Regions from separate parts of the Arthrobacter halodurans genome, predicted to be linked through region 3. Evidence: riboswitches for the same ligand, from Rfam matches in the RefSeq annotation. Region 3 holds a riboswitch; each other region holds the start of a gene.
What was found. A riboswitch is a leader RNA that binds a small molecule or an ion and turns the genes downstream of it on or off. The one in region 3 is predicted to bind S-adenosylmethionine.
Positions count from the first base shown of each region.

Region 1: it holds a riboswitch for S-adenosylmethionine, as region 3 does, so the genes downstream of both, ACETWP_RS12540 (hypothetical protein) here and sfnG (dimethylsulfone monooxygenase SfnG) in region 3, are expected to answer to the same signal.
Region 2: it holds a riboswitch for S-adenosylmethionine, as region 3 does, so the genes downstream of both, ACETWP_RS11990 (bifunctional o-acetylhomoserine/o-acetylserine sulfhydrylase) here and sfnG (dimethylsulfone monooxygenase SfnG) in region 3, are expected to answer to the same signal.

Region 1 is NZ_JBHDLJ010000010.1:93,075-103,354, forward strand. Features, by position in the region: gene ACETWP_RS12510 (CaiB/BaiF CoA transferase family protein) at 1-13, shown strand, start outside; gene ACETWP_RS12515 (acyl-CoA dehydrogenase family protein) at 133-1,314, shown strand; gene ACETWP_RS12520 (pyridoxamine 5'-phosphate oxidase family protein) at 1,330-1,770, opposite strand; gene ACETWP_RS12525 (very short patch repair endonuclease) at 1,804-2,280, opposite strand; gene ACETWP_RS12530 (App1 family protein phosphatidate phosphatase) at 2,326-3,411, shown strand; gene ACETWP_RS12535 (acyl-CoA thioesterase) at 3,441-3,872, shown strand; gene ACETWP_RS12540 (hypothetical protein) at 3,876-4,343, opposite strand; SAM riboswitch class IV at 4,356-4,473, opposite strand; gene ACETWP_RS12545 (siderophore-interacting protein) at 4,656-5,492, shown strand; gene ACETWP_RS12550 (DNA-3-methyladenine glycosylase 2) at 5,527-6,480, opposite strand; gene ACETWP_RS12555 (DNA-3-methyladenine glycosylase I) at 6,477-7,082, opposite strand; gene ACETWP_RS12560 (alpha-ketoglutarate-dependent dioxygenase AlkB family protein) at 7,079-7,792, opposite strand; gene ACETWP_RS12565 (methylated-DNA--[protein]-cysteine S-methyltransferase) at 7,789-8,424, opposite strand; gene ACETWP_RS12570 (RNA polymerase sigma factor) at 8,421-8,942, opposite strand; gene ACETWP_RS12575 (ATP-binding protein) at 9,119-10,280, opposite strand, start outside.
Region 2 is NZ_JBHDLJ010000009.1:124,892-135,171, reverse strand. Features, by position in the region: gene ACETWP_RS12010 (GntR family transcriptional regulator) at 1-80, opposite strand, end outside; gene ACETWP_RS12005 (hypothetical protein) at 94-1,155, opposite strand; gene ACETWP_RS12000 (alpha/beta hydrolase) at 1,280-1,927, opposite strand; gene metX (homoserine O-acetyltransferase MetX) at 2,002-3,144, opposite strand; gene ACETWP_RS11990 (bifunctional o-acetylhomoserine/o-acetylserine sulfhydrylase) at 3,147-4,487, opposite strand; SAM riboswitch class IV at 4,559-4,676, opposite strand; gene ACETWP_RS11985 (VOC family protein) at 4,827-5,471, shown strand; gene ACETWP_RS11980 (CPBP family intramembrane glutamic endopeptidase) at 5,503-6,297, opposite strand; gene hutI (imidazolonepropionase) at 6,323-7,516, opposite strand; gene ACETWP_RS11970 (formimidoylglutamate deiminase) at 7,513-8,736, opposite strand; gene ACETWP_RS11965 (allantoate amidohydrolase) at 8,733-9,989, opposite strand; gene hutU (urocanate hydratase) at 9,993-10,280, opposite strand, start outside.
Region 3 is NZ_JBHDLJ010000005.1:19,442-29,721, reverse strand. Features, by position in the region: gene ACETWP_RS07795 (asparaginase) at 1-893, opposite strand, end outside; gene ACETWP_RS07790 (LacI family DNA-binding transcriptional regulator) at 1,179-2,174, shown strand; gene ACETWP_RS07785 (hypothetical protein) at 2,248-3,237, shown strand; gene ACETWP_RS07780 (LapA family protein) at 3,357-3,842, shown strand; gene ACETWP_RS07775 (histidine phosphatase family protein) at 3,874-4,437, opposite strand; SAM riboswitch class I at 4,548-4,640, shown strand; gene sfnG (dimethylsulfone monooxygenase SfnG) at 4,711-5,910, shown strand; gene ACETWP_RS07765 (O-acetylhomoserine aminocarboxypropyltransferase/cysteine synthase family protein) at 5,907-7,301, shown strand; gene ACETWP_RS07760 (CoA-binding protein) at 7,298-7,813, shown strand; gene ACETWP_RS07755 (helix-turn-helix domain-containing protein) at 7,823-8,452, opposite strand; gene ACETWP_RS07750 (MFS transporter) at 8,578-9,972, shown strand; gene ACETWP_RS07745 (MFS transporter) at 9,969-10,280, opposite strand, start outside.

The DNA of each region.
Region 1 (10,280 bases), on a different contig from region 3:
GTCCGGTGGATAACGCCCCGGCGCGCGTCCGCGCCCCGTCCATTCCGCATCCCGTCCCGCACGTCCGTCGTCCAGCCATCCAATGATCCACCATCCGGTGACGCACCGTCCCGCCTCCGAGGAGCCTCCGCCATGTCCAGCCCCGACACCACCACCGCCGACCCGTCCGACCTGATCGACTTCGATGCCCTGCTCACGCCCGGCGAGCTGGCGCTGCGCGCCACGGTGCGGGAGTTCGTGGCGGCGGAGATCAAGCCGCACATCGCCCGCTGGTACGACGAGGCGGTCTTCCCGCTGGAGATCGTCCCCCGGATGGCGAAGCTCGGCCTGCTCGGCATGCATCTGGACGGCTACGGCTGCGCCGGACGGTCCGCGGTCGAGTACGGCGTGGCCGGCGCGGAGCTCGAGGCCGGCGATTCCGGGCTGCGGACCTTCGTCTCGGTGCAGGGTTCACTGGCCATGTCGGCGATCCACAAGCACGGCTCCGAGGAGCAGAAGCTCGAGTGGCTGCCGCGGATGGCGGCGGGCGAGGCGATCGGCTGCTTCGGCCTGACCGAGCCCACCGCGGGGTCGGACCCCTCCAGCATGAAGACGTTCGCCCGGCGCGAGGGTGGGGGGTGGGTGCTCAACGGGTCCAAGCGCTGGATCGGCCTGGCCAACGTGGCGCAGGTCGCCGTGATCTGGGCGCAGACCGAGGACGGGATCCGCGGGTTCGTCGTCCCGACGGAGACCCCCGGGTACGCGGCGACGCCGATCCCGCAGAAGCTCTCCATGCGCGCGTCCATCCAGTGCGACATCGAGCTGACCGACGTCCGGCTGCCCGACGAGGCCGTCCTGCCGCACGCCGTCGGCCTCAAGGGCCCGTTCTCCTGCCTCAACGAGGCCCGCTACGGGATCATGTGGGGCGCCATGGGCGCGGCGCGCGACTCCTTCGAGGCCGCCCTGGCCTACTCGCGGGAGCGCCTCCAGTTCGACAAGCCGCTGGCCGGGTACCAGCTCACCCAACTGAAACTCGTCGACATGGCCCTCGAGATCAACAAGGGATTCCTGCTGGCGCTGCACATCGGGCGCATGAAGGACGCCGGCACGCTCCAGCTCCACCAGATCTCCGTGGGCAAGCTGAACAACTGCCGCGAGGCCATCAAGATCGCCCGCGAGGCCCGGACCATCCTGGGCGGCAACGGGGTGACGCTGGAGTACTCGCCGCTGCGGCACGCCAACAACCTCGAGTCGGTCCGCACCTACGAGGGGACCGACGAGGTGCACACCCTGATCCTCGGCCAGAAGCTCACGGGGATCCCCGCGTTCCGCTGAGGCGGCGCCGCGGGCCTAGTATTCGTCGAACATCTCCGGCTGCGGTCCCAGCTGGAAGTGGCGGCCCGTGATCTGCGCCGGGACGATCTCGACCCAGGACTCCTTGACGGTCGGGACCCACGGCACGACGCCGGCCCCGCGGGCCGTGGCGATCTCCGCCTCGGTCTCCAGCGAGCGGGCGCGGCCGCGGATGACCACGGACCACGCCTCCTCGCTGAGGATGCCGTCGGCCTCGAAGGCGACCTTGGGGTTCACCGTCAGCTCCGCGAGCTTGGTCCCGGGGCCCGTGCGCAGGTAGATCTTGCCGTCGGCCGCCGCGTAGTTGACGGGGACGATGTCGACCTCCCCGCCCACGCTCAGGGCGATCCGCCCGTGCTTGGAGTGGTCGAGGAGGCGCCAGCACTGTTCGGCGTCGAGGACGAGGACCGGGTTGTCGTCTGCGTGGGAGAACATCATGGCCACCATTCTTCGACGTGGAGTAGAAAAACGCTAGGGGGAGGGGCCGAGGAATTCGTCGAGGCGGCCGAGCACGGCGTCGGCGTCCTTGAGCTGGCACTCCCAGAGCGTCAGCGATTGCCAGCCGAGCCTGCCCAGCGATGCTTCGTGGCGGGCGTCGCGCGCGGCGTTGCCCGCCCGCTTGGCGGCCCAGAACTCCGCGTTGGACGCCGGGGCCCGGCGTCCCACGGGGCAGTCGTGCCCGTGCCAGAAGCAGCCGTTGACGAAGACCACCTTCCGCCGCGAGGGGAACACCAGATCCGGTTTCCCCGGGAGCCGCCCTCCGGCCAGCCGGACATCGGGGGCCCGGCGCGAGGCGGCGGCGGCCGCCCGGCGGGCCAGCTGCCCGTGCAGCCGGAAGCGGTACCCGGCCGCGTGGGCGATCCTCCGGACCCGCAGTTCCGGTCCCGTGTCCTTGCCCCGGATGCGCGCCATCAGCGCCGAACGCTGTTCGGGCGTCAGGCGGTCCATGGCCCCAGTCTGACAGTCGCGCCGCGGACGTGAAAGACTTGCCACATGCCTGAAGCCAACATCGCCAAGACCACGAAACACCTGGGTGTCCGCCTCGAGGACTCGTGGCACGCGTTCCGCGAGCGCAACGCGCGCGGGCGCGGCATGGCCGTCAACGTCCTCCCGTCGCGGGGCTACGGCCTCGCCGGCGCCGACGACGGATGGGTCCGCGTGTTCGCGCGGATCGTGCTGGCCCCGCGGGGGGCGTTCGACAACGGGGAGCTCGACGCGCGGATCGTCTCCGACGGCGTGCGCGGCTGGCGGAACTTCATCGCCTCGCCGATTCCCTTCGCCGAGGTCGTCGCCACGGTGGGCGGCCAGGAGTTCACGGTCGACGCCGACCGCGGCGGCGTCCTGGACGCCCGCATCCCCGCGTCCCTGACGCCCGGATGGCACTCCATCACCCTCCGGTGCGAGGATTCGGAACCCTCGGTCGCCGAGGTGTTCGTGGTGGACGGCGACGTCGACTTCGGCCTCCTGAGCGACATCGACGACACCGTGATGGTCACGGCCCTGCCGCGGCCGTTCCTGGCCGCTTGGAACTCATTCGTGCTGGACGAGCACGCCCGGGCCGCGACGCCGGGGATGGCCGTGATGATGGAGCGGCTGATGCGCGCCCGCAGCGCCTCGCCCGTGCTGTACCTGTCCACGGGCGCGTGGAACGTGGCGCCGACCCTGGCCCGGTTCCTGTCCCGCAACCTGTACCCGGATGGAGCGCTGCTGCTCACCGACTGGGGGCCGACCGAGGGTCGCTGGTTCCGTTCCGGCATGAAGCACAAGGTGGACCAGCTGCGGCGGCTGGCCTCCGAGTTCCCCACCATGCGGTGGCTGCTGGTCGGCGACGACGGGCAGCACGACCCGGAGATCTACGCGGAGTTCGCGAAGCGCTACCCGCAGAACGTGCGCGCGATCGTCATCCGCCAGCTGACCCCGTCGGAGGCCGTGCTGGCCGGCGGCCGTTCGCAGGGCACCGTCGACTCGACCCCCGGCGTCCCGTGGGTCTATGCGACCGACGGCGCGCAGATCATCGCCGAGCTCGAGAAGCTGGGCCTGGTCGAGGCCGACGAGCGGCGCACCGGAGAGCCGGGGTGAGCGGCCGCCGGCTGCGGGTTCAGATCCCCATGCGCTGGAGCGACATGGACGCCTACGGCCACATCAACAACGTGAATCTGGTGCGCATGATGGAGGAGGCGCGCATCGCGTCCTTCGGCGTGCCCGGCGGGACGGGCAAACCCGGCAACGCCCCCGCCGTCGACCTCTTCTCGTCGGTCCCCGACGGCACCCAGACCCTCGTGGTGGAGCACCGGATCCGCTACGTGCGCCCGCTGGACTACCGCAACGTCCCGGCCGACGTCGACGTGTGGGTCTCCGCGGTCAAGCCGGCCAGCTTCGACATGAGCTACGAGTTCCGCGACCCCTTCGGCGGCGAGCTCTGCGTCAAGGCGACGACGACGCTGGCCTTCTTCTCGGCCGCCGAGTCGCGCGTCCTGCGGATTCCCGCCGACCGCCGGGAGGCGCTCGGGGAGTTCCTCGGGGATCCGGTGTTCCGCTGACGCCTACCCGTGGCGCGGCCGCGACGGATCGGTGGCCCGCAGTCCCGCGGTGACGGCGTCGAACGCGGCGGCCAGCCCGGCATCGTGGGCGAACCCGCACGGCGCGAGCCGATCCCGGGCCAGACTGACGTAGCCGCGACCGGCGTGCCGTGCCGGGTCGGAGGGCAGGCCGAGGATGTCCGCGCTGCGGTTCCAGACACAGCGGCGCGTGTTGGCGGCCGCGTCCATGGCGCGCCGCGGCGCCAGCCGCGCCTCGACCCGGAGGGCGTCGTGCGTGTGGAATCCCAGCCGGCGGCCGTCGCGCGTGTGGAGGACCACGCGCTGGTCGGGGACCGAGACGACGACGTGGACCGCTTCCCAGGCGGTCGCGTCGGCCAGCGCGCCGCGCAGCCGCGCCGGGCACAGTCCGTGTCCGGAGTCCACGGAGGAACAGTGCGCGTCGGCGCCCGTGGTTGATAGGTGAAAGCCCATGGTGGACACCTTCCGTTGCTCTTGCCCGGCGCCTTGTGGGCCGGACCGCTTTCGTCATCCGAACCACCCGTGAAGCATGGGGTTGGTGTGCGGCCGGGTCGGAGCCCGTGGCTGGCCGCATCTCGTGAAGCTGCCCCCATCCTATCCCGCGCGGCCGGCGCGCGGCCGGCGCGCGGCCGGCGCGCGGGGCGGTGCGGCGCGCGCCGCGGGTTTGCGTTGCGCGCCGCGGGTTTGCGTTGCGCGCGGCGGTGGGATTGGCTGGGAAGGAACGACACGCCGGAGCACGCCGACACCCGAAGGAGAGAACGCCGCATGACCGTTCCACCCACTGCACGGCCGCCGCGCCCCCAGGTGGTCCTGGAGGTGCTGGCGTCGGAGACGCTCAGTGAGCACATGGTGCGCCTGACGCTGGGCGGCGAGGGATTCGCCGCCTATCGGAACAAGGACGCCACGGACAAGTACATCAAGCTGCTCTTCGCCGATCCGGCGCTCGGCCTGGAGCCGCCCTACGACCTCGACGCGCTGCGCGCGCGGCTGGCGCCCGAGCAGTTGCCGGTGCGGCGGACCTACACCGTCCGCCGGGTCGACGAGGAGGCCCGGACCCTGCAGGTGGACTTCGTGGTGCACGGCGACGACGGCATCGCCGGCCCCTGGGCCGCGTCTGCCCGGCCCGGCGACAGGGTGTGCTTCTCCGGGCCCGGCGGCATGTACCGCCCGGACCCCGACGCGGACTGGCACCTGCTGGCCGGCGACGAGTCCGCGCTGCCGGCCATCGCCGCGGCGCTGGAGGCCATGGACGACTCGGCGCGCGGCATCGCGTACCTGGAGGTCGCCGGGCCCGCGGACGAGCTGGCGCTGGCGGCCCCTCCCGGCGTCGCCGTGCACTGGCTGCACCGAGGCGGGGTCTTCACCCCCGAAAGCACGCTGCTGGCCGCGGCCGTGATGGAGGGCGCCTGGCTGCCGGGCCAGGTGCAGGTGTTCGCCCACGGGGAGCGGGAGATGGTCAAGGCGCTGCGCCGCTATCTGGCCGACGAGAAGGGTGTGGACCGCCGGCGCATGTCCCTGTCTGCCTACTGGGCGTTCGGGCGCGCCGAGGACACCTTCCAGGCCGAGAAGCGCGAGCCCATCGGGCAGATCTTCCCGGACTAGCCGCGGGTTGCCGCTTTCCGCCCGCGGGCCCGCGTCAGGGATAGGCCGCGGCGGTCCACAGGTGGAACAGGGCATGCGCCCGGTAGGGGCGCCACCGCTCGGCCCGGGCCGCGGCCTCCCGTGCGGTGATGCCGCCGAGCGCGCGGCGGAGCACCAGGTCGCCGGGCGCGAACGCGTCGCGGTCCCTGGCCGCCCGCACGGCCAGGTAGTCCGCCGTCCAGGGACCGATGCCCGGCAACGCCAGCAGCTCCGCCCGCGAGAGCGGAAATCCACCGTGGCCGATTTCGCGGCCCGGCGGCCCTCCGACGGGCGCGGACGCGGCGGCGAGCGCGGCGGCGACGGCGTGCACGGTGCGGGCCCGGACGCGGGTGACGCCGACGGCGGCGCGCAACTCCTCGGGGTCGAGGGCGGCGATGGTGCCGGGTTCGGGGAACAGCCTCAGCCCGCCGGGCCCGTCCGCGCCGAACGCCGACACCAGGCGACCCGCGAAGGTCCGGGCGGCGGCCAGCGAGACCTGCTGACCGAGAACCGTGGTGGCGGCGGCCTCGAAGTGGGTCAGGTAACCCACGATGCGCAGCCCCGGCCGTGCGGAGACCAGCGGGGCCAGCACGGGATCGCGCCGCAGGGACGCGTTCACCGGCGCCAGGTCGGTGTCCAGGTCCAGCCAGCGCGTGATGAGTCCCTCCAACTCCCGGGCCTCCCCGGCGTCGGGGCCCGCGTCCGCTGCAGGGCGGGCCGCATCCGATGGCGGCCCGCCGCGGAGCGCGGCGAGCACCCGCACCCCGTCCGCGTCCGCCGACAGCGTCACGGCGCGGTATCCGCCCGCCAACGGGACGGCGCGGCGGTGCGTGCCCGCGGACCGGTCCACGACGTCGACCCCGGGGATCGCGTGGGCGGCCAGGGCCCCGAGCAGCGGCCCGGCCGCGAGTCCTCCGCGGGCGCGGATCATCCGGGCGCGCCCGGTGCCGGTTCCGGGGTCCGCGCTCACGCGGGCCAGACGCCGGACGAACCGCGGCGGTGGCTGTCGACCAGATGCGTGTCGATGATGCCGATGGCCTCCATGAGCGCGTACATCGTGGTGGGACCCACGAAGGCGAAGCCCTTTCCCCGCAGCGCCTTGGACAGGGCGAGGGATTCGGGCGACCTGGTCGGCACGTCGTCGAAGGTGCGCGGTTCCGGCGTCGTCTCCGGCCGGAAGGACCAGACGAATTCCACGAGCCCGCCTTCGTCGCGCAGCGCGACGGTCGCCCGGGCGTTGGTGATGGCCGCCAGGATCTTCGCCCGGTTCCTGACGATGCCCGCGTCGCCCATCAGCCGTTCGACGTCCGCGTCGGAGTACGCGGCGACGGTGTCCGGGCGGAAGCCGTCGAACGCCGCGCGGAAGGCGGGGCGCTTGCGCAGGATCGTGGCCCACGAGAGCCCCGCCTGGAAGGCCTCGAGGCTGATGCGTTCGTACAGCCCGCGCTCGTCGCGGACGGGCAGGCCCCATTCGGTGTCGTAGTAGTCGCGCAGCAGGGGATCGGTGCTGGCCCAGGGCGGACGGGCGAGCCCGTCGTCGCCGAGCACGGTCCCCGCCGGATGCTCCGTCACTGCCGCGCCCCTTCCGTGTCCGCCCGCGTCTCGTCCAGCCCGGTGGAGCGCAGGGTGATGTTGATCCGGCCGGTGGCCAGGCCGCAGCCGTCCGGGGCCGTGCCCGCGTGGACCTTGGGAATGCCATGGTAGGCCAGCCGGGAGGCGCCGCCGAACACGAAGAGGTCCCCGGACAGTAGCTCCACGTCGCGGTAGGGCTTCCCCCGCGTCCGTGTGTTGCCGAAGCGGAAGAGGCAGTCGTCGCCGATGGACAGCGAGACGACCGGGGCCGGGGACCGTTCGTCCTTGTCCTGGTGCATGCCCATCTTGGCCGTGGCGTCGTAGTGGTTCACCAGCGCGGCGTCGGGCGTGTACCCCGCGGACGGCGAACCGTCCGGCAGCGTGGGGCCGTAGGCCTCGGCCACGGCCTTGCGCCCCAGGCGGACGAGCCAGTCGGGCATCTCGAGCACGCGGCGGCCGTTCACGTCGGTCGCCTCGCGCGTGTAGCGGTAGGGCTGCCAGTGCCACCCCAGGCAGACGGTGCGCACCGACATCTCGTGGCCGCCGATCCTCGCGCCCCGCGGCGGGACGGGCCCGGCGGCCCAGTCGCGGAAGCGGTCCGCGATCCACGCCTGCTGTTCCAGTCCCAGCCAACCGGGCAGGTGGATCGCCCCCGGCGCGATCTCCCGGCGGGGTCGTTCCAGCAACTCGTCGCCGAAGAGGGTGCTCATGCGGCCCGCTCCAGTTCCAGCAGCGCGGTCTTCGCGTCGGTGCCGCCGATGTAGCCGCCGAGCCCCCCGTCGCTGCGCAGCACGCGGTGGCAGGGGACGACGACGGGCAGCGGGTTCGTGGCGCAGGCGCTCCCGACGGCGCGCACGGCGCGGGGGCTGCCCGCCGCCGCGGCGAGCTCCGTGTAGCTGGCCGTGTGCCCGTAGGGGATGTCCGGCAGGCGCTCCTGGACGGCCAGCCGGAAGCCCTTGGACAGCCGGCGGTCCAGCGGGATGTCGAAGCGCGTCCGGTCGCCGGCGAAGTACTCGGCCAGCTCGCGCGCGGCGTCCTCCAGCCCCGGCGGGTACTCCAGGATGCGGGGGCCGATGCGCCCGGCCAGCTGCGCCAGGACCGCCGCGTGCCCCTCGGCCGCGAAGGCGACCCGCACCAACCCGAGCGGCGTGGCCGCCAGCAGCAGCGGTCCCACGGGCGACTCCACGATCCGGTAGGCGACGTCGAGGTCGCCAGCGGCGTCGGCGTCCGCGGCCAGCCGCGCGCGCAGCCGGCCGAGCGTTCCGGCCGGCGCGCCCAGGGCGGTGCCGAGCCAGGTGGAGACCTCCGCGGGTTCCGCGGCGTCAGTGTCGTGGGGGTTCATGGTGTTCCTTTCGCGGTCGGGGGAGCGGGGACGGTCGAGGCCGGGCGCGCCCCGCCCAGCGCGGAGCGCAGCGCCCGGATGCCGTCGGACGACGCGCGGCGCGCGGCCTCCGGCGTTCCGCCGAGGATCTCGGCGACCTCCCGGAAGGGCAGGCCGGCGACGTGGTGGTAGGCGACGGTCAGGCGCTGGCGCTCGGGCAGCGCCGCCAGCGCCCGCCACAGGGCGTCGTCGCGGTCCCGGACGATCCCGATGGTCGAGTGCCGCTCGGGCACGTCCGCGACCGGAACGGCGCGGCGCCCGGCCGCGCGGACGGCGTCGAGGGCCTTGCGGTGTGCGATGGTGACGAGCCAGGCCTGCACGTTGGCGTCGGGCGGAAGTCCCGGATAGGCGCGGAGCGCGGCGAGGAACGTCTCGGACCACGCGTCCTCGCTCTCCGGGCGGGGGCCGAGGACGGCGCGGCAGACCCGGAGCACCGTGGCGCCGTGGATCTCCACGACCTGTTCGAAGGGCGGTTTCATGTTCATCACCTCGTAGACGCCGCCACCCGCCGAGAGGTGAGGCTCGCCTGTGAATCTACGCCAGGGCGGGCCGGACGGCGCGCACGCCGCGGCGCGCGGTGGACCGCCCGGCCCGCCGGCGGCCTGTGCAGGGAGACCCACATCGACCGCGTCCGCAACATCCGCGCGAACACCGGCTAGCGCAGCACGATATCCGTCGCGATGGCCGGGGACAGCCCGGACTCCACGAAGCCGGAGACGCTCGAGCCGGGGTGCTTGACGATGTCCGTGACCGACCCCAGGTGCCGCGACAGGTCGATCTTGTCCTCGGGGGCCGCGAGCAGCAGCTGGAAGCCGAACTCCTGCAGCGCGTTGATTCCCGCCGCCGCGTAGTCGGAGTTCGCCTGGATGAAGGCCTCGTCGATCATGACCGTCCCGTAGGTCGTGAAGCCCTGCAGCGCGAACCCCAGCTGGTACGCCAGCGCCGCGCCCATGATGAAGGACGTGAAGCGCTGTCCCTCGCCGCCGGAGAGCGTGCCGGGCTCGAGCCCCGTGTCCACCTCGCCGTTCGCCTTGTGCTCGTTGCAGCTGATGGTCACGTGCTGGCGCACGTCCAGCACGGTGTCGCGCCAGGCCATCCGGGAGGAGTCGTCCAGCGCGTCGACGAGCCGCTCGAGCGCCTCGTAGCTGGCGGTCAACTCCTCGGCGCCGCGCCGCGCGTACGCGTTGCCGAGCGCGTCCTTCAGGGCCGTGCGGAAGTCGCGGGCCTCGTCCGGAATCGTGGTTCGGACCTCCAGCCGCAGCCGGCTGCCGTGTTCGAACGGCACGTCCGCCAGGATCTGGTTCAGCGGCAGGATGCGCTCGCCGATCGCCCGGCGCTCCTCCTCGAGCAGCTGCAGGAGATCGGAGAAGCGTTCGTAGGACCGGTGGGAGAAGTATTCGCGGAACTCCTCCTCGCGCTGCGGCAGGCCCTCCTCGAGGATGTCGCGGTGCAGTGCGACGAAGTGCGGCGCGCTGTCCACGCCGGTGCCGAAGGAGGCCGTGGCGCCGGGCCCGAAGTCGCGGGCGAACTGCTTGAACGTGTCCGTCAGCGCCGTTTCGGTGGCGAAGAGCGACTGCCGCAGCGCGGTGCGGCGCTCTCCGAGTTCCAGCGCGACGGCGGAGACCGCGGCATCGAGCTCCGCGACGCTCGCCCCGTCCAGCCGGCCGGCGACGTCGGCCAGCGCGGCCCGCGACCGCAGCTCCCCGTCCGCCCACTCCTCGGGGGCCCCGGCGGCCCCGCGCTGCCGCGCGGCCTTGAGCTGGGCGGCGGCCGCGGCGGCGCCGCGTTCGAGCCCCGACGTCTCGCTGCGCAACACG
Region 2 (10,280 bases), on a different contig from region 3:
CCTCCCTGGATGAGCGCGGCGAGCTGCGAGCGGATCTGTTCGGTGGGCGGCACCGGGGCGCCCGGATCGACGGTGATCACGGCGTTCCGGCGGTCACGGCACGGCGGGCGCCGCGGCGGCTCCCGCGCCCGCGGCCGCCCGCGCCAGCGCGGCCAGTCGCCGGAGGGCGGCCACGCCGAGCACGACGGCGGCCAGGAGCAGCAGGGCCCCGGCCCACCCGGTCGCCGCGCCGATGACGGCCCACGGCCCCTCGGTGACGAAGTCCGGCACCGCGTCGCCGATCCGGTCCCCCACCTCGAACCCCACGCGGTCCCCGGCCCGGCGCAGCGGTCCGAAGGCCATCAGCAGCACCAGCGCGAGTTGGAGCGCAAGGAACGCCGCGCTGACGAGCGCCAGGAGATGGCCCTCGAGCATCCGCCGCGTGTCGTCGAACCCCGCGAGCGCGGGATCCAGCGGGCGGGCGCGCGCGGCCACGGCGCGCAGGGCCATCAGGAGGAGGACGCCGGCCAGTGCGGCGACGGCCAGCACGGGCAGCCCGTAGTACCAGCCGGGGAACGGCCCCGCGGCGCCCGTCCCGTAGTGGAGCTCGGTGACGAACCCGGCGTCGTCCGTGGTCCATGCGGAGATGCCCACGCGGGGGAACTGCCGGCGCCGGCCGGTCTCGTCCGGGGTCGAGACCGCGCCGAACAGGAGCACCGCGGCGGCCAGGAGGGCACCGAGCAGCGCGGGAAGGACGAAGGCCCACGCCGGCCCGTGCGCCCGCGCCGTCCGGACCTCCAGGCGCGCGCTGCGCGGCCCCGGCTGGATTCCGTGCACCGTTCGGGTCGCCCACAGCGACGCCGCGGCGTGCACGGCGGCCCAGGCCAGCCACATCAGCGACGGCGCCACGAGCAGCGGCAGCCCCACGAGGCTGGGCCACGCGGCCTGCGCGGCGACGCAGAGGGCCCCGGCGGCGACGGCGGCGGCCACCGCGGACGCGTGCCGCACGGCGTCGGCCCGCAGCGCCGCCGCCGCCTCGGCCCGGCCCGCGGATCCGACGCCGGCCGGCGCGCCGCGCGGCGCCTCCACGGGCGAGGGGATGGCGCGGGACACCAGGACGCCGAGACCCACGAAGATCCCCAGAACCACCAGGAACACGCCACCGATGACCGCCATGTCGAGCCGCCTTTCCGTCCGTTTGTATCAACAGGACAAGACAAGACCCTGCGGACGCTTGTGTCAAGTGGACGCTACAAAAGACCGGTCGTGCCGCGGTCGGTCCCTGCGGACTGGTGCCGCGTCAGGACGCGAGGACCGTGCCCCGCAGGAATTCGCTGACGTGGCCCATCTCAGCCTGGGTGATCGAGTGCTGCAGGCCCGCGTAGAGCATCTTGGTGAGATCGGTGTGCTCCGTCGCCCACTCGTGCGTGTACTGGATCTTGTCCGGGGTGATGACCTGGTCCTCCTGCCCGCGGCCCCAGAACAGGGGCGGCCGCGCGGCGCGGGTTCCGGCGTCGTCGAAGAAGGGGTCGCCGTCGTCGGGGACGGCGAACCCGGACAGTCCGACGACGGCGGCCACGTCCCGGGGCCGGTGGCGCAGCGCGCTCGTCGCGACGGCCATCCCCATCGAGAAGCCCAGCAGGGTCACCGAGGAGTGGTTGCCCCGGACGGTGTCCAGCCACGCCCAGACGTCGGCGACGGAGCGCGTGACCCGGTCGACCGAGAAGTCCGGCTCGTGCATCAGCGGGAACCACGTGAAGCCCGGGCCCAGCGCCCGCGGCGCGCGGACGGAGGCGATCGTGAACTCGGCCGGCAGCAGGGGGGCGAGGCCGAGCAGATCCAGCTCGTGCGAGAGGTAGCCGTGGAAGGCCACGAGCAGCGGGGTGCCCGCGCGCTCCTCCTCCGGCTTGGACCAGGCGACGACGGGTTTCCAGGTGGTTTCGGTCATGGCACCATTCAACCAGCCCCGCAGGCCGCGGCGCGCGGCCGCCGCGGGGCCGCCAGCGCCCAGCCCGGGAGTCCCTAGTCCAGGAAGCCGTCCCGCAGTTCCGCGTCCAGCTGCCCGATGTCCGTCAGGAAGCCGTCGTGTCCGATGGGAGAGGTGATGTACCGGACCGCGGTCCGGCCGGGCAGGGACCGTGCCAGCCGCTCGGACTGCTCGGGCCAGTACAGGCGGTCGCTGTCCACGGCGGCGACCATGAACCGCACCCCGGCGAGCCGCCCGAGCGCGGACCGCACCCCGCCGCGGCCGCGGCCGACGTCGTGGCTCATGAGCGCCTCCGTCAGCGCCAGGTAGCTGTTGGCGTCGAAGCGGCCGACCAGCTTCGAGGCCTGGTGGTCCAGGTAACTCTCCACCTGGTAGCGCCCGCGGTCGAACGTCGCCGAGCCGAGCGGGAGTTCGGACCCCTGCGGCGACCGCCCGAACCGCACGTCCAGCTCCGGCTCGGAGCGGTACGTGATGTGCGCGAGCCGCCGGGCCAGACCCAGTCCGGCCACGGGGCCCGGCCCGGCGGCGTAGTAGTCGCCCCCCGCGAAGTCCGGATCGAGCCGGATGGCCTCCGTCTGGATGCGCGCGAAGGCGATCTGCTCGGCGCTGGACGCGGCCGTGGCCGCGACGACGACGCAGCGCGCGACGCGGTCCGGGTACTCGGCGGCCCACTCCAGGGCGCGCGCGCCGCCGAGCGAGCCGCCGAGCACCGTGTGCCAACGGTCGATGCCCAGCGCGTCGGCCAGCCGCGCCTCGGCGCGGACGGAATCGCGGACGGTCGTGAACGGGAACCGCGAACCCCAGGGCCTGCCGTCCGGATCCGGGCTGGACGGCCCGGTGGTCCCGTAGCAGCCGCCGACCATGTTGGCCGCGACAACGAAGAAGCGGTCGGTGTCGATGGTGCGGCCGGGACCGACGAAGCCGTCCCACCATCCCGGCTCCGCGCCCTCGCCGCGGGCCACGTGCGTGTCGCCGGTCAGCGCGTGGTGGAGCAGCACGGCGTTGGAGGCGTCGGCGTCGAGCCGGCCCCACGTCTCGTAGCCCACGTCGAGGAACGGCAGCGAGCCGCCGGTCTCGAAACGGAACGGGCCCGTCCGCAGGGTGCGCAGGACACCGTCCCGCCCGGGCCCCGCGGCGTCCGTCCGGGTCAGGCGCTGGGATGCGGTGCCGAAGTCGATGCTCACTTCACCGCCTGGAGGTCGGTGGCGCCGGTGCGCACGGCGTCGAATCCCGCGGCCAGGTCGGCGATGATGTCGTCGATGTGCTCGATCCCGACCGCCAGCCGCACCAGGCCCGGGGTGACCCCGGCGGCACGCTGCTCGGCCTCCGCGAGCTGGGAATGGGTCGTCGAGGCCGGGTGGATCACGAGCGAGCGGACGTCGCCGACGTTGGCCACGTGGGAGTGCAGCACGAGCGCGTCGACGAAGGCCTGCCCCGCCTCCTTGCCGCCGGCGATCTCGAAGGACACGATCGCCCCCGTGCCGCGCGGTCCGTACCGGCGGCCGCGCTCGAACCAGGGGCTGGACGGGAGTCCCGCGTAGACGACGGACCCGACCTGCTCCTGGGTCTCGAGCCACTCGGCGACGGCCTGCGCGTTGGAGACGTGGCGCTCCATGCGCAGGCTGAGCGTCTCCAGTCCCTGGGCGATGAGGAACGCGTTGAGCGGCGCGACGGCGGATCCGAGGTCGCGCAGGAGCTGTACGCGCGCCTTGAGGACAAACGCCAGGTTCGCGCCGAGCAGCCCGCCGACCCCGAGGTCCCGCGCGAAGACCAGCCCGTTGTAGGACTCGTCCGGCGTGTTGAAGCCGGGGAACCGCTGCGGGTCCGCCGCGAAGTCGAAGTTCCCGGAGTCCACGATGACGCCGGCCATGGCCGTGCCGTGCCCGCCGAGGTACTTGGTGGCCGAGTGGACGACGATGTCCGCGCCCCACTCGATCGGGCGGATCAGGAACGGCGTGGACAGCGTGTTGTCGACGATCAGCGGCACGCCGACCTCGTGGGCGACGGCGCTGACGCCCTCAATGTCGAGCACGTCCTGGCGCGGGTTGGCGACGACCTCGCCGAAGAACGCCTTGGTGTTCGGGCGCGCGGCCGCGCGCCACTGGTCGAGGTCGTCCGGGTCGGCCACGAACGTCACCTCGATCCCGAGCTTGCGCAGGGTGTGCTTGAAGAGGTTCTGCGTGCCCCCGTAAAGGCTGGGGCTGGCGACCACGTGGTCCCCGGACTCGGCGACGTTGAGGATGGAGTATGTCGTCGCCGCCTGGCCGGAGGACAGCAGCAGCGCGCCGACGCCCCCCTCGAGGTCGGCGATGCGGGTCTCCACGGCCTCCTGCGTGGGGTTGCCGATGCGGGTGTAGATCGGCGCGAGCTCCTGGAGGGCGAACCGGGCCGCCGCGCTCTCGGCGCTCGGGAAGACGAACGACGTCGTCTGGTAGATCGGGAGGGCCCGGGCGCCCGTCGCCTCGTCGGGCGTCTGCCCGGAATGGATCTGTCGCGTCTCAAAGGACCAGTTGCTGGACATCGTGGTGCTCCCCTTCGTCGGAGGGGCCGTCCCCTGCGGCGGGCCCACCGGACGGTGGCGCCGCCGGAAACGACCCGCGCTTGCCCCACGCCCTTCGCGGCGCGGAGCCAGGTCCTCACCCGGGGCACCCCACCGCGAGTGGAGGGTTGCCGGCCAGCAAACCGGGGTTTCGCGCTGGCACTCATGACCTACCACCAGTCTACGGACGGTCGCGCGGGCGGCAAGATCCGCGGCCGTTTTGTGACGCCGGAGGTACGCATTTCGCCTTCCGCCCGCTGTCAGGCGCGTATTAGGGGAGCCTAAGTCGAGACCCACCTCACAAAGTGCCATCATGGGCACATGATGAGGTTGGACCATGTTTCTTACGCTTGCGGACCTGATGGGCTGGCGGCCACGGCCGGGCGCATCGCAGACATGTTGGGGATCGAGTCCGTCAAGGGCGGCGTCCATCCCCGTTTCGGCACGCGGAATGTGATTTTCCCGCTGCTGAACGACCAGTACCTGGAGGTGGTGGAGGTGCTGAATCACCCGGCGTCGGACAAGGCGCCCTTCGGGCAGGCCGTGCGCGCCCGCTCCGAGATGGGCGGCGGCTGGATGGGCTGGTGCGTCGCCGTCGACGATCTGGCGCCCTTCGAGGAGCGGCTGGGCCGCTCCTCCGTGCCGGGCAACCGGAAGTTCCCGGACGGCCAGGAACTGACGTGGCAGCAGATCGGCATTAAGGGCCTGATCTCCGACCCGCAGGTCCCCTACATGCTGCGCTGGGACGACGGCACAGAGGACCTCCACCCGTCCAAGGCCCTGGCCCCGCAGGGGCGGATCTCCAAGATCACGATCGCGGGCTCCCGGGAGCGCGTCCGCGAATGGCTCGGCACCCCCGAGCAGAGCCCGCTGGAGGGCGTCGAGGTGGAGTGGCAGGCGCCCAACGGAACTCCCGGCATCATGTCCGTCACCTTCGACACCCCCCACGGAGCGGTGACGGTCTAGCGCCGTCGCGGTCCGGCGGTCGGGTCCGGGCCTAGGTCCCCAACCCGATCGCCGGACCGAGGAGCGAGTATCCGACGAATCCCGCGGTGTCCAGCAGCGCGTGGGCGATCACCAGCGGCATGACGCGCTTGTAGCGCAGGTACAGCCAGCCGAACACCAGGCCCATGAGCACGTTCCCGACGAACGGCCCGAACCCCTGGTACAGGTGGTAGCTGCCGCGCAGCAGGGCGGAGGCGAGCAGGATCGGCCACACGCCCCAGCCGAGCCGCCGCAGGCGGTCGAACAGGTAGCCGACGACGATGACCTCCTCCACGACGCCGTGGCGCACCGCGGACAGGGCCAGGACGGGCACGGTCCACCAGTACGGCTCGAGCGCGGCCGGGACGATCGCCGTGGTCACCCCGAGGGAGCGGCCGACGGCGTACATGGCCAGCGTGCCCAGCCCGATCCCGACGAAGAGCGCGACCCCCCACCCGAGGTCGGCCCAGGGCCTGCGCAGGTCGAACCCCATGCGCCGGAAGCCGTTGGCGCCCGCGTGCGCGAAGAGGAAGAACACCAGCGCCACCGGCACCAGGGCGAAGACGATGTCGAGCAGCTGGTACGTCAGGTCGAAATACGGGCGCTCGCTGAGGCTGTTGTTCATGCTGGTCGTCTGGTCCGCCAGCGGGGCGCGACTGAGCTTGTCCATGAGGCTGACCACGGCGTAGACCGCGGACTGCCCGAGCGAGAGGCCGAGGACGATGAGGAGCTCCACTTTCAGCCGCCGGTGGTCCTTCGTCGGGCCGCCGGTTCCGGTCTGCCGCGGGTCGTTGCGCACTCGGTCCATGACCCGATCCTAGCGATGCGGCGGCTCAGCCGCCGTGCCGGACACCCGCCCGCCAGACCGCGCCGGTCAGCGGCATCCCGGGGCGGTACGCCAGATGGGTCGCGGACGGCGCGTTGAGCAGCTGGAGGTCGGCGCGCTTGCCCACCTCGAGCGACCCGACGCTGTCCTGCACGCCCAGGGCCAAAGCGCCGCCGAACGTGGCCGCCCGCACGGCCTCGTCCACCGTCAGCCGCATCTGCAGGACGGCCGTCGCGACGCAGAAGTTCATCGACGTCGTGTAGCTGGTGCCCGGGTTGCAGTTGGAGGCCAGCGCGATCTCCACCCCCGCGTCGACGAGCCGTCGCCCCGGCGCGAGCGGCTGCCGCGTGGAGAGGTCGCAGGCGGGCAGGCAGGTGGCCACGGTGCCGCGCGCGCCGCGCGCCGCGGCGGGGTCCCAGCCGGACCAGCTGCCGGCGAGCGCGGCGACGTCGTCGTCGTCCAGGTGGTTCACGTGGTCCACGCTGGCGGCGCCGAACTCGACCGCCAGCCGCACCCCCGGCCCCGGTCCCAGCTGGTTCCCGTGGACGCGCAGTCCCAGGCCCGCCCGCCGGCAGGCGTCGAGGACGCGCCGGGACTGCTCCTCCGTGAAGGCCCCCCGCTCGCAGAAGACGTCGGCCCAGCTCACGTACGGGAGGACGGCGGCGAGCATCCCGCCGCAGACGAGGTCGGTGTACTCGTCTGCGTCGGCCCTGGCGGGGACCAGATGCGCTCCGAGATAGGTGACCTGGTCGGCGACCGTGGACGCGATCCGCGCGTGCCGGGACTCCTCCTCCACGCTCAGGCCGTAGCCGGTCTTGGTCTCCAGGTACGTGGTGCCGCCGGCGACGGCCTCGGCCACGCGCCCCAGCAGCAGGCGGGTGAGCTCGTAGTCGCCCGCCGCGCGGGTCGCGTCCGTGGTGACGGCGATGCCCCCCGCGGCGTATTCCCGCCCCGCCATCCTGGCCTCGAACTCGGCGCTCCGGTCCCCGGCGAAGACCAGGTGCGTGTGCGAGTCCACCCACCCCGGCAGCGCGGCCCGGCCGGCGGCGTCGTAGGCCTCGTCGGCCGCCGGGGCGGCCGCGGCCGGGCCGATCCAGGCGATCCGGTCGCCGTCGAGCACGACGGCGGCGTCCGCCAGGACGCGGCGCTCCGGATCCTGGGTGGTCAGCTCGGCGATGTTGGTGATCAGCGTGGCACTCATGCGAACTCCGGATGTTCGGCCAGGAAGGCGCGGTAGAGCCCGGCGGGATCGCCGAGGCCGGCGTGGATGCCGTCGCGCGCCACCTCGACGCCGTTGACGACGACGGAGGCGACGTCGGACGCCGTCGCGGTCAGCGGGAGTTGCGCGGGGCGGGATCCGGCGGTCCGGAGGCTCCCGGAGCGCACCGCGACGCGGTCGCCGTTCCCGGGCAGGCCGAGGCTGCGCAGTCCGCCGCCGCGGGACGCGGCGACGAGCTCGCCCGGCGAGAAGCGCCCGCGCACGCCGCTGCGCAGCCGCTCCCCGTGCTCGAGCGCACGCATCTCCAGGAACGGGTCCACGACCGCGTGCTGGTCCGTGCCCAGCGCCAGGCCGGCGCCGGCATCGGCAAGCTCGCGCGCCGGGCCGATCCCGTCCGCGAGGTCGGCCTCCGTGGTGGGGCACATGACGACCGTCGCGCCGGCGTCGCCGAGCAGGGCGATGTCGGCGCCGGTCAGGTGCGTCGCGTGGACCGCCGAGAGCCGGTTCGTGAGCAGGCCGTGGCGGTGGAGCAGCGCGGCCGGCGTCGCCCCGTGGGCGGCCAGGCACGCCGCGTTCTCCGCGGGCTGCTCCGAGAGGTGCACGTGCAGCGGCACCGCGGGATCCAGGCCGGCCGCGATCGCGTCCAGGTCCCGCGGCGGGACGGCGCGGACCGAGTGGATGGCCGCGCCGAGGCCCACCAGGCCGCGGCCGCCGTCCTCCTCGGCGAGCGCCGCGCGCAGCCCGCCCAGGCGCTCCAGCCAGGCCGGCGCGCCGCCGTCGCTGAAGCGGAGCTGCGTCTCGTCCAGGGGCACCGGGCGGCCCGCGGCGTCGAGGCCCCCGTCCACGTAGCACGCGTCCAGCAGCACCAGGCGGATGCCCGCGGCGACGGCGGCGCGGGCCAGCGCCCGCTCCATCGCGTGGTCCGCGTACGGCTTCCCGCCCGGCGCGTGGTGCAGGTAGTGGAACTCGCCGACCGCGGTCCACCCGCTGACCGCCATCTCGGCGAAGACCGCCGTCGCCAGCCGCCCGTAGGACTCGGGGGTCAGGGCCGACGCGGCCGCGTACATCTGGTCGCGCCAGGTCCAAAACGTCCCGGCGCCGCCCGCGGCGCCGCCGTGCGTGCGCCCGCGCAGGATGCGGTGGAACGCGTGGGAATGCGCGTTGACCGGACCGGGGAGGTCCACCGTGCCGGCGGCGTTCACAGGAGGTCCTCCAGCGCGTCCGCGAGCGCCGCCGTCCCGGCGGCGGCGTCGTCGTCCTCCACGTGCTCCTCGGGCGAGTGGCTGATGCCCGAGGGGTTGCGGACGAAAAGCATGCCGGTGGGCACGACGCCGGCCAGCACTCCCGCGTCGTGCCCGGCGCCGGTGGCCAGCGCGGGGGCGCCGGGGACGGTGCGGGCCACGGACCGCGCCAGGGAACGGCCCAGGGCGTCGTCGAAGTGGACGGTGCCGGAGTAGGACTCCTCGACGAGCGAGACCGTGCAGCCCTCGAACGCGGCGATCTTCTGCGCCTGCCCGTGGATGGTCTCCACGACGGCGGCGGTGGTCGCGTCGTCGGGGTGGCGGACGTCCAGCCACAGGTCCACCCGCGAGGCGATGACGTTCGTCCCCCCGGGGACGGGCTCGAGCCGGCCGACCGTGGCGCGCGCGTCCGGGCGGGCCGCGGCGACCTTGCGGACGGCGAGGACCATCTGCGCGGCCGCCACCATGGGGTCGGCCCGGTCCTCCATCAGCGTGGTGCCCGCGTGGTTGCCCTGCCCGTGGACGCTCAGCCGCCAGCGCCCGTGCCCGAGCACGGAGGAGGCGACGGCCAGCGCGGGACCGCGGCCGGCGGCGTCGGTGAACTCCTCGGTGTTGAGCCCGCGGCCCTGCTCCACGTGCAGCTCCACGAAGTCGCCGATGAGCGCGAGGGTCTCCCCGTCCCGGCCCATGCGCTCCGGGTCCAGCCCGTGGGCGCGGGAAACGTCCGCGAAGGTGTTGCCGTCCGCGTCGCGCAGGCCGAGCGCCTGGGCGGGGTCGATGGCCCCGGCCAGCAGGCGGGAGCCCAGGCAGGCGACGCCGAAGCGCGAGCCCTCCTCCTCGGGGAAGACCGCGACGGCGAGCGCGCGGTTGCGCCGCAGGTCGCCCGCGGCCTCGCGGGCGCGGAGCCGGTCGACGGCGGCGAGGGCCGACGCCACGCCGAGCGGCCCGTCGAACGCGCCGCCCCCGGGGACGGAGTCCAAGTGGGACCCGGTGACCAGGGCGCCGCGGCGCCCCGCGCCCGGGAGGTCCCACCAGGCCCACAGGATCCCGTTGCGGTCCTGCTCGACCTCCAGTCCGCGGGACACCGCCTCGGCGAGGAACCATTCGCGGAGTTCCAGTTCGGGGGTCGAGTAGACCGGGCGGGTGTAGCCGCCGCGGCGAGCGTCGCGGCCGGTGCCGTCGATCGCGGCCAGCAGGGAGGTGACGTCGGCCATGCCCTACTCCGCCATCGGGATGCGGACGCCGCGCTCGCGCGCCACGTCGGCGGCGCGCTCGTAGCCGGCGTCGACGTGGCGGATGACGCCCATCCCGGGGTCGTTGGTGAGCAGCGCCTCGAGCTTCGCGGCGGCGAGTTCGGTGCCGTCCGCGACGCAGACCTGGCCGGCGTGGATCGAGCGGCCGATCCCGACGCCGCCGCCGTGGTGGATGGACACCCACGTGGCCCCCGAGCTGGCGGCGGTGAGCGCGTTCAGCAGCGGCCAGTCGGCGACGGCGTCCGAGCCGTC
Region 3 (10,280 bases):
CCGGCGTCCAACAGGTCCCGCCCGCCGCCGTTGCCGTAGACGGCGGCCACCGGACCGGCGGCGACCCGGGTGCTGGTCACCACGGTCACGCCGGCCGCCGAGGCCCTGGCCACCGCGGCGCAGACCTCGGTGTTGGCGTTGCCGCTGCCCAGGGCCTGCAGGACGATGCCGGCGGCCCCCGCGCCGATCGCGGCCCGCAGGAGGGTGTCGTCGGTGCCCGGATACACCGCCACCAGGTCCGCCCGAGCGGCGTTTCCCGCGACGGGCAGCGGCAGCGCGGGGAGCCGCGGGTGGACCGCACCGAGGGACACGACGCCCGCCTCGTCCACCGTCCCGGCCGCCCCGACGTCGGGGTTTCCGAAGGCCTGGTCCCTCAGGGTTTCCACCTTCCGGACGCCCCGCGCGGGGAAGACCTGCCCGGCGAAGCTCACGAGTGCGCCCCGTCCGCGGGACTGCGGCGCCCCCGCCACGGCGATGGCCCGCGCCAGGTTTCCGGGGCCGTCCGGCAGGGGGGAGTCGGCCGGCCGCTGGGCGCCGGTGAACACGACGGGACGGTCCTCGGCATGGGTCAGGTCCGCCAGGAAGGCCGTCTCCTCCATCGTGTCAGTGCCGTGTGTGACGACCACGCCCAGCACCTGCGGGTCGGCGAACGCCTCGGCAACCGCGACGCAGATCGCGACCATCTCGTCGAAGGTCAGCGAATAGGATCCGCGCCGGAACACGTCCACGACGCGGACCGGGTGGCGGGAGGGGCCGACGACGCTGCCCAGCACCTGGCCGCCGGCATCGGCCGCCACGGCACCGCGCTGCCCGCCCGTCCGGTGCCGGGAGGAGATGGTGCCTCCCGTGGCAAGCAGGACCACGTGGGGCCCGGGGGGTTGTTCGGCTGTCATGTGATTCCGCACTTCCTGCGCAAACGATTGGGCACGCAAACGATTGGGCACAACGCTAGGTCTCGAATGTTTCCGCGGGTCGTAGGTTGTGTTGAGGGCTTGTTACCGGATTCCGGCGATTTCCTGGCACGATGCCCAAACGATTGGGCAGTTCGACGATGCCGACTCTAGAATGTGACCCAGAGCACGTCAAGGGCTTCCCGCCCCGGCGTGCGAATGAGGAAGAATACTTCCTGACGGTGAAACGGGGCGGATGTGGCACAAGAGAACGCTGGCAGTCAGGCAGTGACCCTCAAGGTGTTGGCGAGCCAGCTGGGAGTGCATCCCTCGACGGTCTCGCGGGTGCTCCACGCGGGTCCCCGCGGCGCGCGCGGAGCGGCGTCGTCCGAGACCGCGCAGCGGATCCGCGACATGGCCCGGCAACTCGGCTACACGCCGGATCCGCAGGCCAGCAGCCTCCGGACCCGACGCACGCACCTTCTGGGCGTCATCGTGCCGCGGCTGTCGGACCTGGTTCTGGCGCTCATGTACGAGGGCATCGAGGAGGCGGCCGCGCTGAGCGGGCATTCCACGTTCGTCATGAACTCCCACGACGACGAGCGCGAACAGCGCCGCAAGACGGAGGTCATGCTCGCGCGCCGCGTGGATGGCCTCATCTTCGGCGACGCCCATCTGGACGGAAGGCTGCTGCCCGAGCTGGCGGGCCGCGGCGTCCCGTTCGTGCTCATGAACCGGAGGGTCCCCGGCTTTCCGTCGGCGACCTGCGACGACGTGCGGGGCGGGGAGCTCGTCGCCGACCACCTGTGGGCCGCCGGGCACCGCGACGTGGCCGTGATCGCGGGTGAGCCGTTCGCCAGCACGGCGGTGGACCGGACGTCGGGATTCACCGCGCGCTGGCGCGAGCTGGGCGGGCACATCCCGGCGGACGGCGTCGTGTGGTCCGGTTTCGACACGGCGGGGGGCCGGGAGGCCGCCGAGAAGATCCTCCAGACCAACGCCACGCGCCCCACCGCCCTGTTCGCCGTCAACGACTTCGCCGCCATCGGGGCCATGGGGACCCTGCGTTCCCACGGCCTCGGCGTGGGGCAGGACATGGCCGTCGTGGGGTTCAACGACACGTCCCTGGCGGCCGAGCTCCCCATCCCGCTCTCGTCCGTCCGCTCCCCCCTGCAGGAGATCGGACGGACGGCGGTGCACATGCTCCGCGAGGTCCTCGACGGGCAGGACGTGGAGTCGGTGCGGCTCGAACCGACGCTGTTCGTCCGCGAGAGCAGCGCCTGACGCGCGGGGCACGCCACGATTCGGCCCTGACCGAATCCTCGCGCCGGGCGGCGCCCGCGCCTACCCTGATCCCATGCACATCACGCTCACGAGCGAGGACCTCACCAAGGTCCGCTTTGAGGCCTCCCCGATGTGGGAAACGGTGACCAGCCTCCGGGCGCTGCAGCTGGGCACGCCCCTCCATCGGCCGTGGATCGAGTCCACCAGGCGCCGCTTCGCCGAATCGACGGATCCCCGCAAGTCGGCGCACCTGCGCGTGCTCGCCACCGTGGTGCGGCCCCGCGGATTCATCGCGGATTCCCTCACCCCCACCCCGCAGCACCAGGACACGTTCGCCCGGACCCTGGCCGCGGTCGCCGCCGTGCCGCCGGAGCTCTGGCTGCGCGACCTGCGCTTCCTCGACGCCCAGCGCCCGGAGGGCCCCGTCCGCGAGACCCTCGACGCGCTGCTCGCGGACATCGACGGCGGAATCGGGCGCATCACGGAGGCGCTCGCGTGGTACTGGGAGACCGCCGTCGAACCGTGGTGGCCGCGCCTGCGCTCCCTGCTGCTGGCCGACATCGACTCCCGGCTCGCGCAGATGGCGCGCAGCGGCATCGAGGAGGTCTTCAAGTCCCTCCACCCCAGCGTGGTCCCCACGCCCGACGGCCTGGACATCGTGCGCGGTTGCGAGCAGGTGGACCTCCCCGCCCCCGGCGGCGGGCTGATCCTGGTGCCCAACGCGTTCGTGTGGCCGAACACCCTGGTGCTCAACGTGCGGCCTTTCGTCCCGACGATCACCTACGCGCCGCGCGGCGTCGGCCGGCTGTGGGAGTCCAGCCGCGAGGCGGAGTCCAGCCCGGTCGCCCAGTTGCTGGGGCGAACCCGCGCGCAGATCCTCGCCCAGCTCGACGTCCCGATGACCACGAAGCAGCTGGCCTGCGCGCTCGACCTGGCGGCCGGGACGGTCAACGGGCACCTGAAGATCATGGCCGCGGGCGGGCTGGCGTCCTCGATGCGCGCCGGCCGCGAGGTGTTCTACCAGCGCGCCGAGGTCGGCGAGGCCCTGATCGCGCGCGTGTAGCCGAACCGGATCGCCGCCGGGCCCGCGGCCGGCGACCCGGGATCCACGGATCCGTGCAAGAGTTGACCCAACAACAGGCCGCCGGCGCACGCCGACCGCGGCAGAAGAAAGAGGTCCCCATGAGCAGCGATCCCCTCGCACCCCGGAACGGCGCTTCCGACGTCCCGCCCGTCCCCTCCGAGGCTCCCGCGGCCGGAGCCGACGCCACGGAGTCGAACGATATCGTCGCCACGCGCGACGCCCCCGGCACCGCCGTCGACCGCGGCACTGCCGTCGACCGCGAGGCGACGGCCGTGCCGCCCGGCGGCGCCGGGTCGCCGGCGTCGGCCGAGGACGACGACGACCGCCGCGTCACCCGCACGGGCATGGTCTGGGCGGCGACGATCGCGGCGCTCGTGGCCCTGGTCCTGCTGATCATCTTCATCGCGCAGAACCAGACAAGCGTCCAGCTGCGCTACTTCCAGCTCGAGGGCACCGTGAACCTCGGGTTGGCCCTGCTCGTCGCGGCCGTGGCCGGCGGGTTCCTGGTGGCCAGCGCCGGCGCGGCGCGCATCATCCAGCTCCGGACCCAGGCCCACCGGCGGCGCGCGCGCAACAAGCGCTGATCCGCGGCTGGCGGGCCCGCTCCCGCGCCGGTCAGCCGGTCCGGCTCAGCAGCAGCGCGGCGTCCAGCTCGACGACCTGGCCGTTGAGCAGCCGCGGGTGGCGCTCGCCGAGGATGGCCTCCAGCGTCAGGCGCAGGAGCGTCCCGTGGGCCACGACAACGATGTTGCTCTCGGGGTGCTCCCGCACCAGGCCGGCGAGCGCGCGGACGCCGCGCTCCGCGACGTCCCGCTCCGGCTCCGCCGTGAGCAGCAGGCGGTCCAGGTCGTGCCGCGGCAGGCCCACGACCACGCGTCCCTCGCCGTCGCCGTAGTGGCGCTCCATCAGGTCCGCCACCGGGCGCCGCGCGGCCAGGCCCAGGACGCCGCCGATGTGCGACGCCGTCTGCGCGGCCCGCGCGAGGGGCGAGGAGACGAGCACGTCCCAGCGCGCCGGGCCGCCGGCGCCGGACCCGGCGGGGCCGGACAGCTCGTGCCCCGCCGCCCGCGCCTGTCCCCGACCGACCGCGTTCAGCGGGATGTCGGTCTGCCCCTGCAGCCGGCCCTCGGCGTTCCAGTCGGTCTCGCCGTGCCGCACCAACGCCAGTCTCGAAGCCATCCCTCCAGCGTACCGGCCGCCCGGCGTCGCAGATTGTTCGGCCGTGGGGGCACAGGCCGCAACCCGGCTCAACATTGTTTGACGAATCCCCGCTTCTTGGCACAATGGGGTGACCATCCCGAGCGGCCGAGAGATCTGGCTTGACGACGCCGCAGCAACCATCCGCACTGCCGGAAAGGTGCTACCGCCAGAAGCGATGGAGAGTGCGCAAGCAATCTTTGCCCCGGGATCCCCCGACCACGCGCCGCGGCGCCCGCACCAAGGACCACACCGATGAGCAACAGCATCCCCGTCAGCCCCGTGGCCGACCTCGAGACCCCGCTCAAGTTCGCCTACTGGGTTCCCAACGTCTCTGGCGGCCTGGTGGTCTCGACCATCGAGCAGCGCACCAGCTGGGACTTCGACTACAACAAGAAGCTCGCGCGCATCGCCGAGGATTCCGGCTTCGAGTACGCGCTGACGCAGACCCGCTACGCCGCCAGCTACGGCGCCGACAAGCAGCACGAGGCCACCAGCTTCTCGCTGGCCCTCCTCGGCGCCACCGAACGCCTCAAGGTCATCTCGGCCGTCCACCCGGGCATGTGGCACCCCGGCGTGCTGGCCAAGTTCATCATCACCGCCGACCACATCTCCGGCGGCCGTTCCGCCGTCAACATCGTCTCCGGCTGGCTGAAGGACGAGTTCGTGAACTTCGGCCTGGACTGGCTGGAACACGACGAGCGCTACGTCCGCACCGAGGAGTTCATCGGCGTGCTGCGCGGCCTGTGGACCGAGCAGAGCTACAGCCAGTCCGGCAAGTACTACAACATCACGGACTTCACCCTGAACCCGCCGCCGCTGGACGTCCCGGGCCGGGCCCACCCGGAGATCTTCTTCGGCGGGAACTCCACGGCCGCCCAGGCGGCCGCCGGGCGCGCCGCCGACTGGTACTTCTCCAACGGACGCTCGCTCGAGGGCTTCCGGGACAACATCTCCGGCGTCGTCCGCGCCGCGGAATCCGGCGCCCGCACCGCCCCCGCGAAGCCGCGGTTCGGACTTAACGGCTTCGTGATCGCCCGCGACACCGAGCGCGAGGCGACCGAGACGCTGCGCGAGATCATCGCCAAGGCCCACCGCCCCGCCGTCGAGGGCTTCGCGGCGGCCGTCAAGGAGGCCGGGCAGTCCACCTCGGACGGCAAGGGCATGTGGGAGGACTCGACGTTCGAGGACATGGTCCAGTACAACGACGGCTTCCGCTCCCGCCTGATCGGCACCCCCGAGCAGATCGCGGAACGGATCGTCGACTTCAAGAAGATCGGCGTCAACCTGCTCCTGACCTGCTACCTCCACTTCCAGGAGGAGGTGTCCGCGTTCGGCCGGGACGTCCTGCCGATCGTGCGCGAGCTCGAGGCCGACCTCGCGCGCAAGAACGGCACCGAACTCAACACCGGGCTGCTGCCCACCACCGACCTCGAAGGAGCCCACACCCGATGACCGACCACCAGTTCGGCTTCCGCACGCGCGCCCTGCACGCCGGCGGCACGCCCGACGCCGAGCACGGCGCGCGCGCCGTGCCCATCTACCAGACGACGTCGTTCGTCTTCAAGGACACCGACGACGCCGCGAACCTGTTCGCGCTGCAGAAGTACGGCAACATCTACTCGCGGATCGGCAACCCGACCGTCGCCGCGTTCGAGGAGCGCATCGCCTCGCTCGAGGGCGGCATCGGCGCGGTGGCCACGTCCTCGGGGATGGCCGCGGAGTTCATCACCTTCGCCGCCCTGACCCAGGCGGGCGACCACATCGTCGCGTCCTCCAAGCTCTACGGGGGCACCATCACGCAGCTGGACGTGACGCTGCGGCGCTTCGGCGTCGAGACGACCTTCGTGGACAGCAACGACGCCGAGGACTTCGCGGCCGCCATCCGGGAGAACACCAAGGCCGTCTACACGGAGGTCGTCGCCAACCCCTCCGGCGACATCGCGGACCTGGCGGGCCTGGCCCGCGTGGCCCACGCGGCCGGGGTGCCCCTGATCGTCGACTCCACGCTCACCCCGCCGTACATCCTGCGTCCGATCGAGCACGGCGCGGACATCGTCATCCACTCCGCCACCAAGTTCCTCGGCGGGCACGGCACCACGCTCGGCGGCGTCGTCGTCGAGTCCGGGACGTTCGACTGGGGCAACGGCCGGTTCCCGACCATGACCGAGCCGGTGCCCAGCTACGGGAACGTCTCCTGGTGGGGGAACTTCGGCGAATACGGCTTCCTGACCAAGCTGCGCTCGGAGCAGCTGCGCGACATCGGCCCCTCGCTGCCCGCGCAGTCGGCCTTCCAGCTGCTGCAGGGGGTCGAGACGCTGCCGCAGCGCATGGACGCCCACCTGTCCAACGCGCTCGAGGTCGCGCGGTGGCTCGAGGCCGACCCGCGGGTCGGCTACGTGAACTTCGCCGGGCTCCCGTCGCATCCGCAGCACGCCCGGGCGAAGGAGCTCCTGCCGCTCGGCGTCGGCTCGGTCTTCAGCTTCGGGGTCCGGGGCGGGCGCGCCGCCGGCGGGCGGTTCATCGAGGCGCTGCAGTTGGCCAGCCACCTGGCCAACGTCGGCGACGCGCGGACCCTGGTGCTGCACCCGGCCTCGACCACCCACCAGCAGCTCAGCGCCGACCAGCTCGCCGCCGGCGGCGTTCCGGAGGACCTGATCCGTCTCAGCGTGGGGTTGGAGGACGTCGAGGACATCATCTGGGACCTGGACCAGGCCCTGGAGGCCTCCCAGCGGGAGGCGCCGCACGGCGCCCACGCCGCAGCGCAGTACGACGCCGCAGCGTGCGTCGTCCCCCCGGCCCGCCCGGGCCCCGGGGAACCCCTCGAGATCGGAGCGTCCCAGTGAGCGCGGAAACGACGACCCCGGCGGGGACCGGCCGGGCGTGGACCGGCCCCTCCGCCCCCGAGCGGCTGGACATCCTGCGCGGCACGCGCTCCATCGCGATCGTCGGGGCCTCCAACAAGCCCTCGCGCGCCTCGTACTTCGTCTCGACGTACCTGCTGTCCTCGTCGAAGTACACGGTGTACTTCGTGAACCCGGTGCTCGACGAGATCCTCGGCCAGCCCGTCTACAAGTCCCTCGCGGACCTGCCGGAGGCCCCGGACCTCGTGGACGTCTTCCGCCGCCACGACGACCTGCCGGGAGTGCTCGACGAGGCCATCGCCGTCGGGGCGAAGACCCTGTGGCTGCAGCTGGGTTCCTGGCACGAGGACGTCGCCGCGGCGGCCGAGTCCGCGGGGCTGGACGTGGTGATGGACCGCTGCGTCAAGATCGAGCACGCCCGCTTCCACGGCGGCCTCCACCTGGCCGGCTTCAACACCGGGGTGGTCAGCTCCAAGCGGCAGGTCCTCGCCTGAGCACTGGGGCTACAGGTCCTCCCGCGCCGCCATGACCGTGAAGTCCCACGCCCAGACCCGGGCGTCCGGGGCCGCATCCGCGCCGTCCTCCGGCCCCGGGCCCTCCCCCGGCCCGGGGCCGGCCGGCGCGCCCGCGCCGTGGAGCTCGCGCGCCCGCTCCAGCACCTCCTGCATCTCGCGGAAGACCTCGCGCGCCTGTCCGGGCGTCAGGCGTAGCGTTCCCGTGCTGAGGTTGCCCTTGACGTCCGCGTCGCGCCCGGTGGCGTAGGCGGGCGCCCACTCCAGGATCCGGGCCACCATGCGCTGCTGGTCCAGGGCCATCTGGCTGAGGAATCCCGTCAGCGGCAGCTCGTTCTCCGGGGCGATCGGCTCCTCGGGGGACCCGACCTGGAACGCGACGTGGGCCAGCTTCCACACCCGGTCCCTCCGGTCGCGCGCGTGCTCCGGGGCCTCGAGGATCAACCCCGCGTCCGCGAGGCTGCGCAGGTGGAAGCTCAGCGTGTTCGCGGGGACACCCAGCTGCTCGGCCAGGTCCGCGGCGCGCGCGAAGTCCTGCGCTCCCATCACGGACATGATCCGGCGCCGGATCGGATGCGCCAGTGCCTTGAGCATCAGCGACGTCATGACCTGCGGTTCCACGCGGTCCTCCGCTCGGTGTGGTGACGGGGCCGGCCGGTGTGGCGGCGAGACCAGTCTACCCAACACGCGAAAATCATTGCGCAACTACTCTTGCGCAACTCTCTTTGCGTAATTACGCTGAGCCCATGTCCCCACGACCCGCCCCCGCGGCTCCGGCCGCCGATCCTTCCGCGGCCGCACGCCCGCTCCTGCGCCAGCCCGCCTACCTCTGGTGGCTTGCGAGCGACACCTCCTCCGCCTTCGGCCTGGCCCTGCAGTCCTTCGCCGTCCCGCTGCTGGCGCTGTACCTGACCGACAGCCCCGCGCAGGCCGGCCTCATCGCCGCCATCGGGCAGGTCGGCCGCGTCCTCGCGATCGTTCCCGGCGGCGTACTGGCCGACCGCCACGACCGGCGGCGCCTGATGGTCGTCGGCGGGATCCTCGGGGCGCTGCTCGCCGGCGCCGTCGCCGGCTTCCACGCTGCGGGGCTGCTGGGCTTCTGGCTGCTCACCGCCCTGAACCTGCTGATCAACATGCGGCAGGGCCTGCTCGGCGCGGCGGGGAACGCCGCCCTGAAGAACGTGGTCGACGAGGCGCGGCTCGGATCCGCCCTCGCCGCGAACCAGGGGCGCGACGCCGCCATAGCCCTCTCCGGCGGCCCTGCGGGCGGACTGCTCATGGCCCTGGGGCAGGCCTTCCCGTTCGCCGCGTCGGCGCTCGCCCACCTGACGTCGGCCCTGGCCGCGCTCTGCATCCGCGCCGACCTGCGGCCGCGCACCGACGACGCCGGCGCGGGACCGGGACGCGATCCCGCGGCGGCGCTGCCCGGGACCGGCGTCGTCCGCGCCTACCTCCACGAGGCCCGTCAGGGCTTCGTGTGGCTGCTGCGCCGCGGGGACCTGCGCGGCGTCGCGATCGTCTCGACCGTCATTAACCTGGGATTCAACGCAGGCATCACGACGATCGTCTTCGGGCTGCAGCAGGGCGGGCGCTCCCCGGCGACCATCGGCTGGGTTTCGGCGGCCATCGGCGTCGGCATGCTCACCGGCGCGGTGGCGGCCCCGGCGCTGGTCCGGCGCTTCCGGACGGGCCGCCTCGCCGCGGCGGGCCTGGTCCTCGCCTCCCTGTCCATCGCCGCGACCCCGTTCGCCGTGACGCTGCCCGAGCCGGCGTCCGTCCCCGTGCTCCTCGGCGTGCTCGCCGCAGGGACGTTCGGCATCCCGGCGGTCAACGCGGGGCTCCTGGGCTACTTCATGGCCGCCGTGCCGTCCTCCCTGATGGGCCGCGCGAGCAGCGCGCTGGACCTCATGGCGATGGGGGCGATCCCGTTCGCACCGCTGATCGCCGGCTTCGGCTACGCCGCCCTCGGGTGGTCCGGGGCGCTGCTGGTCTCCGCGGGGATCTGCGCGGCGGCGGCGCTCATGGCGCTCGGCAACCGCGGACTGCGCTCGCTGCCGGGGCCGGCGCGCTGGGGCGAGCACGCGGCGGCCATGTCCGCCGGTTCCGCCCCCGCCGGCTCCGCCCCCGCCGGGCGGCCCTAGGAACCCGCGCGGCGGATCCGGGCGGGCAACACGGGTGAGAGCGCCAGCACCGCGATCCCCGCCAGCGGCACCACGAGCAGGCCCGTCGCCAGGCTGGTGGCGTCGGCGACCGCCCCGACGACGGGCGGCGACAGGAGGAAACCGACCCGCATGAGCCAGCTGACGATCGTCAGACCGGACCCCGGGCGCAGGCCCGGCAGCTCGTCGGCGGCGTGCATGGCCGCGGGAACCAGCGTGGCGACCCCGAGGCCCGCGGCGCCGAACCCCACGATCGTCCCCGGGACGGAGGGCAACAGCAGTGCCGCGCC